Regions from separate parts of the Serratia sp. FDAARGOS_506 genome, predicted to be linked through region 1. Evidence: predicted binding sites of a transcription regulator. Region 1 holds the regulator's gene; the other holds the start of a gene.
The links. Region 1 encodes sigma-54, which starts transcription at its own class of promoters, with help from an activator protein. Its sites were predicted from a motif close to GTTGGCACANNTTTCGCTNT; they were not measured.

Region 1 (3,418 bases):
GTGTGTCCTCTTCCAGTTTGCCGTGGGGAATGGCGATACCGTTGCCGATACCGGTGCTGCCCATGCGCTCCCGGGTGAGAACCGCGTCAAACACCACCTGCGAAGGCAGATTGAGCTGTTTGGCGGCCAGTTCGCTGATAATTTCCAAAGCCCGCTTCTTGCTGGTGCAGTGTACCGAGCTTTTGGTGCACTCGATGTTTAACACCGAGCTTAATTGCATATATTCGTTGTTCATCTCATCTTCACTTAAAACCGCGCCGCCGGGCACACCCGGCAAGGCGGTTTTTCGTCGGTTTTAACCCTGATTACCGTTCGGCGCGTCACCCATGCGGGTCACGCGCCGAAGGGCGAGGCTGCGACGGAGGCAACCTCACGGAATGGGTTAGGGTGTCAGTGTTGCTTCAATTTGTCTTTATGTTTGTTCAATTGACGTGCCAATTTGTCGATCAGCGTATCAATTGCGGCATACATATTCTCGTCTTCCGAGGTGGCGTGCAACTCGCCTCCATTCACGTGCACCGTTGCTTCCGCAATTTGCTGCACTTTTTCCACACTTAATACAACATACACCTGATTGATGCGATCAAAATACTGTTCGAGTTTGGCGAACTTGTTGTTCACGAACTCGCGCAACGGATCGGTGATTTCGATGTGGTGTCCGGTAATGTTGAGCTGCATAGTGTCTTCCTTCTCAATAGAGGTCAAACCAACTGTTTACGCTGGTTCGACGGCGGGATGGACAAAGACTCTCGGTACTTGGCGACGGTGCGCCGCGCCACGATGATCCCCTGATCGGCGAGCAGGGTGGCCAGCTTGCTGTCGCTGAGTGGTTTGGCGGGGTTTTCCGCCGCAATCAATTTCTTCACCAACGCGCGGATCGCCGTTGAGGAGGCTTCGCCGCCGCTGTCGGTATTCACGTGGCTGGAGAAGAAATATTTCAATTCGAAAATGCCGCGCGGGCTGTGCAGAAACTTCTGCGTGGTGACGCGCGAGATCGTCGATTCATGCATCTCCACGGCCTGGGCGATATCCGCCAGCACCATGGGTTTCATAAATTCTTCGCCTTGCTCGAAGAACGCCTGCTGCTGGCTGACGATGCAGCGGGTAACCTTCAGCAGGGTCTCGTTGCGGCTTTCCAGGCTTTTAATCAGCCACTTGGCTTCCTGCAGGTTGCTGCGGATGAACTGGCCGTCGGCTTCGCTGCGGGCGCTGTTGCCCAGCGCGGCGTACTGCTGATTGATCTTCAAGCGCGGCACGCTGTCGCTGTTGAGCTCGACCGTCCACGTGTTCTGCGTCTTGCGCACCAGCACGTCCGGAATCACGTATTCCGATTCACCGGTATTGATCGATTGCCCCGGACGCGGATCGAGCGACTGAATCAGCAGCATCGCTTCTTTCAGTGTATCTTCTTTTAGCCGGGTTGATCGCATCAGGCTGCGAAAGTCGTGGTTGGCCAACAGATCCAGATGGTCGCTGATGATCAGCCGGGCTTCGGCCAGATAAGGTGTGTCTTTGGCGTATTGAGAGAGCTGCACCAGCAGGCAATCGCGCAGATCGCGCGCGGCGACGCCGATCGGATCGAAACGCTGCACGCGCTTCAATACCGCCTCGACTTCTTCGAGGGTCACGTTTTCGTCACCCAGGCTTTCCAGAATGTCTTCCAGCGGCACGGTGAGATAGCCGGTATCGTCCACGGCGTCGACGATGGAGGTGGCGATGGCGGCGTCGGTATCGGAGAACGGGGTCAGATCCACCTGCCACATCAGGTAATCCTGCAGCGTTTGGGTGGTCTCGCCCTGATAGATCGGCAGCTCGTCGTCGCTGTAGTCGGTGCCGGTGCCGGACGGCGTACCGGCGGTGTAGATCTCGTCCCAGGTGGCGTCCAGCGGCAGCTCTTCCGGCATGTCTTTCTGTTCCAGCGCCTCGCGGGTATCGAGCCCTTCGGTCTCCTGGGTTTCTTTAGCGTCGATTTCGTCGTGCAGATCGGTCTGTTCAAGCAGCGGATTGCTCTCCAGCGCTAGCTGGATCTCTTGCTGAAGCTCAAGCGTGGACAACTGCAGCAGGCGGATCGCCTGCTGGAGCTGAGGAGTCATGGCCAGCTGTTGGCTGAGCCTGAGTTGCAAACCTTGCTTCATAGTCTTCTGTCTACTTCCGTTAACGGTGTCGCCCCGCAGGGCGCGCCGGCGCTCAGAGGCGGAATTCTTCGCCCAGATAAACGCGTTTTACCTGCTCGTCGGCCAGAATAGCATCCGGCGTGCCATGGGCAATCAGTTTGCCCTGGCTGACGATGTAGGCGCGTTCACACACGTCCAGCGTCTCGCGCACGTTATGGTCGGTGATCAGCACGCCCAGGCCGCTGTCACGCAGGTGCTCGATGATTTTTTTGATGTCGATAACGGAAATCGGATCCACCCCGGCGAAGGGTTCGTCCAGCAGAATGAATTTCGGGTTGGCCGCCAGCGCGCGGGCGATTTCGACGCGGCGGCGTTCACCGCCGGACAGTGCCTGGCCGAGGCTGTCGCGCAGATGGGAGATGTGAAACTCTTCCATCAGCTCTTTGGCGCGGTCTTCGCGCTGTTCGCTGGTGAGGTCGGGGCGAATCTCCAGTACCGCCATCAGGTTGTCGTACACGCTCAGGCGGCGGAAGATCGACGCTTCCTGCGGCAAGTAACCGATGCCGCGGCGCGCGCGGGCGTGCAGCGGCAGCAGGCTGATGTCTTCTTCGTCGATCACGATGCGCCCGGCGTCGCGCGGCACGATGCCGACCACCATGTAGAAGGTGGTGGTTTTACCGGCGCCGTTCGGCCCGAGCAGGCCGACGATCTCGCCGGATTTCACTTTCAGGCTGACGTCTTCGACAACTTTACGGCCCTTGTAGGCTTTCGCCAGGTTTTCTGCGATGAGTGTTGCCATAAGTGATTAATTACTCTTTTTTTGCCCGTTTTTGTCTTGCAACTGCGACGGTACCAGAACCGTTGTCACGCGTTTGCCTTTATCGCTGAACGCCTGCATTTGCTGCTGTTGCACCAGATAGGTGATGCGATCGCCTTTCACGTTGCTGTCGAGCTGCTCCAGATAGGCGTTGCCCGTCAGGGTCACCAGCTGGGTCGCCACGTCGTAACGCACTTTCTGCGCGTGGCCTTTGACCGGTTTGCCGCTGTCCTGCATCTGGTAGAAGGTTACCGGGTTGCCGAACGCTTCAATATAGGTTTTATTCTGATCTCCGCCCGGGCGGGTGACGACCACCTTGTCGGCGCGGATATCGATGGTGCCCTGTTTGATCACCACGTTATCGGTAAAGGTACTGACGTTGCTTTGCATGTCCAACGACTGTTTGAGCGAGTCGATGCTGACCGGCTGGCTGGAGTCGGATTTCAGCGCCAGGGCGGGGGCGCTGGCGGCCAAAACTAAGCTGCCG
Region 2 (3,418 bases), 520 kb from region 1:
ATCGTAGTCGCGCACCAGCGTGACGTTATCCGGCATTTCCAGCGACACCAGCTGGCAGACGCGCTCCGCGACCTGATGAATGCTCTGGGTAATGTGCTGGCCGGGCCGCTGTGGGCCGAGCAGGCGATCCACCAGATTGCGCAGCCGATCGGCCTGCTCAATGATCACCTTGGTGTATTCGGTCAGCGCCGGATCGGGCAGCGCCTTGGCCAGCAGCTGCGCCGCGCCGCGCAGGCCGCCCAGCGGATTTTTAATCTCGTGCGCCAAACCGCGTACCAGATCGCGGGCGGCTACCTGTTGGGCATGCTGCAGCTGTTCCTGGCTCAGGCGGCGCTGATTGTCCATCGGCGCCAGCTCGACCAGGATATAGCCTTCCGGCAGCGCCTGAGCGGTCAGGGAAAGGATGTGCGCGCGGCCGTCGACCACCAGGGTCACTTCGTTGTCGGTGAAGCCCTGACCGGCGCGCAGGCTTTCGCGCATCAAAGAGACGTTCAGCGAAAAATAACCGAGCAAATCGGGCAGCGGCGTGCCGAACAGCTTGCGGGAGCTTTGCGCCAGCAGCTGCTGTGCCGCCGGGTTGGCGTAGTGAACCGCCAGTGAGTCATCCAACAGCAGGATGCTGTTGATGAGTGAATTGAGGATCTGCCCAGCATCGGGCAGCTTGCCAGTTGCCATACAGCAGACTCCTGCACCTTTTTAGTGCATCTATCCTACTCCATCCGGGATCGGCGCGGTATGGAATAGTTTTGCAGAAAATACGGTGGAGAAAAAAACCCATCCGAAGATGGGCTGAAAGTTTCCACGGCAACAAAAAAGCGATAACAAAAATGTGGGCGCCATCCGCCTGTGCAGACGGCGCGGGTAGGGCTTAGACGCTGTAGTACAGTTCGAACTCAACCGGGTGTGGCGTCATGCGAACGCGGTCCATCTCTTCTTTGCGCAGTTCGATGTAGGCATCGATCGCATCGTCGGTGAACACGCCGCCGCGGGTCAGGAACTCGCGGTCTTCGTTCAGTGCGGCCATTGCTTCGTCCAGCGAGCCGGCCACTTTTGGGATCTCGGCTTCTTCTTCCGGCGGCAGGTCGTACAGGTTTTTATCCATGGCGTCGCCAGGGTGGATCTTGTTGATGATGCCGTCCAGGCCGGCCATCAGCAGTGCGGCGAAGCACAGGTATGGGTTAGCCGCCGGATCCGGGAAGCGGGCTTCGATGCGGCGCGCTTTCGGGCTGGAGACCACCGGGATACGGATGGACGCGGAACGGTTACGGGCGGAGTAAGCCAGCATCACCGGCGCTTCGTAGCCTGGCACCAGACGCTTGTACGAGTTGGTGGTCGGGTTGGCCAGGGCGTTGATCGCTTTGGCGTGCTTGATGATGCCGCCGATGTAGAACAGCGCGGTTTCAGACAGGCCGCCGTATTTGTCGCCGGCGAACAGGTTGGTACCGTTCTTGGACAGCGACATGTGGCAGTGCATGCCGGAACCGTTGTCACCGAACATTGGCTTCGGCATGAAGGTCGCGGTTTTGCCGAAGGCGTGCGCCACGTTGTGCACCACGTATTTGTAGATCTGAATTTCGTCGGCTTTCTTGGTCATGGTGTTGAAGCGGGTTGCCACTTCGTTCTGACCGGCGGTTGCTACTTCGTGGTGGTGCGCTTCAACCACCAGGCCCATCTCTTCCATGGTCAGACACATGGTGGAACGCAGATCCTGCGAAGAGTCGACCGGTGGAACCGGGAAATAACCGCCTTTCACCGCCGGACGGTGGCCTTTGTTGCCGCCGTCGTATTTTGTACCGGAGTTCCAGGCGCCTTCGATGTCGTCGATAGCCACGTGGGAACCGCGGATGCTGCTGCCGAAGCGGATGTCGTCGAACAGGAAGAACTCAGGCTCTGGCCCGAACAGCACGGTATCCGCGATGCCGGAGGAGCGCAGGAAGTCTTCGGCGCGTTTGGAGATGGAGCGCGGGTCGCGATCGTAGCCTTGCATGGTGCCCGGCTCGAGAATGTCGCAGCGAATGATCAGCGTAGGTTCTTCGAAGAACGGATCCAGAACCGCCGTGCTGGCGTCCGGCATCAGCACCATGTCAGATTCGTTGATGCCCTTCCAACCACCGATAGAGGAGCCGTCAAACATTTTACCTTCTTCGAAGAAGTCGGCGTTTACCTGGTGAGCCGGGATAGTCACGTGCTGTTCCTTACCCTTGGTGTCAGTGAAACGCAGGTCTACGAATTTCACTTCATGCTCATTCAGCATCGTCAAAACGTGTTCAGCGGACATACTTAACTCTCCCGGTTTATCATTGTCGTCGTCGTGGAACGAATCTGTGGAACTGGCTTTTTTTCGCCTTGAAAAGACTAAAGCGAAAAGCGTGCCAACTTTTAGAAAAGGCTTTTATCGCCTCTCTGCGCGGGTTTTACCCAGCCACAGTATGCACCATCAACGATAAATTGCACTGTTATGGTGCAATAAGGGTGAGCGTGAGCACCGAAATGGTGCAAAAGTGCAACGATTGCGGCTTTTTGCACCGTGAAAGGGATCACAAACTGACCGGTACGCGGTTGTTTATAAGAGATGGTTGTGATCTTGTTTAGTCCCTCGCTTAATACGTGTACAATAGCGCGCTATTTCTAATGCCCGAGGCAAAGCTGTGATCGAAAATTTGCGTAACATCGCCATTATTGCCCACGTTGACCATGGTAAAACCACCCTGGTTGATAAGCTGCTGCAACAATCCGGTACTTTCGGAGAGCGTGCGGAAGCCACCGAACGCGTAATGGACTCCAACGATTTGGAGAAAGAGCGTGGGATTACCATCCTCGCAAAAAACACCGCCATTAATTGGAACGGTTACCGTATCAACATCGTGGATACCCCAGGACACGCCGACTTCGGCGGCGAGGTAGAGCGCGTGATGTCGATGGTTGACTCGGTGCTGCTGGTTGTGGATGCAATGGATGGCCCTATGCCGCAAACCCGCTTCGTGACCAAGAAGGCCTTCGCCAACGGTCTGAAGCCGATCGTGGTCATCAACAAGGTTGACCGTCCTGGCGCGCGTCCTGACTGGGTTGTGGATCAGGTGTTCGACCTGTTCGTGAACCTCGACGCGACCGACGAGCAGCTCGACTTCCCGATCATCTACGCTTCTGCGCTGAACGGCATCGCCGGCGTTGACCACACCGACATGGCGGAAGACATGACCCCGCTGTATCAGGCGATCGTCGACCACGTGTCTGCGCCGCAGGTTGAGCTGGAAGCGCCATTCCAGATGCAGATCTCCCAGTTGGACTACAACAACTACCTGGGCGTTATCGGCATCGGCCGCATCAAGCGCGGTAAAGTGAAGCCGAACCAGCAGGTCACCATCATCGACAGCGAAGGTAAAACTCGCAACGGTAAAGTGGGCAAAGTGCTGGGTCA

Region 2: glnA (glutamate--ammonia ligase) is a predicted target of sigma-54. The motif match lies at 2,358-2,377, and genes of this name have one in related genera.

What each region holds. Positions count from the first base shown of each region.
Region 1 covers NZ_CP033831.1:928,083-931,500, reverse strand. The annotation lists gene ptsN (PTS IIA-like nitrogen regulatory protein PtsN) at 1-235, opposite strand, end outside; gene hpf (ribosome hibernation promoting factor) at 391-678, opposite strand; gene rpoN (RNA polymerase factor sigma-54) at 702-2,135, opposite strand; gene lptB (LPS export ABC transporter ATP-binding protein) at 2,188-2,913, opposite strand; gene lptA (lipopolysaccharide ABC transporter substrate-binding protein LptA) at 2,920-3,418, opposite strand, start outside.
Region 2 covers NZ_CP033831.1:1,450,811-1,454,228, reverse strand. The annotation lists gene glnL (nitrogen regulation protein NR(II)) at 1-675, opposite strand, end outside; gene glnA (glutamate--ammonia ligase) at 869-2,278, opposite strand; gene typA (ribosome-dependent GTPase TypA) at 2,649-3,418, shown strand, end outside.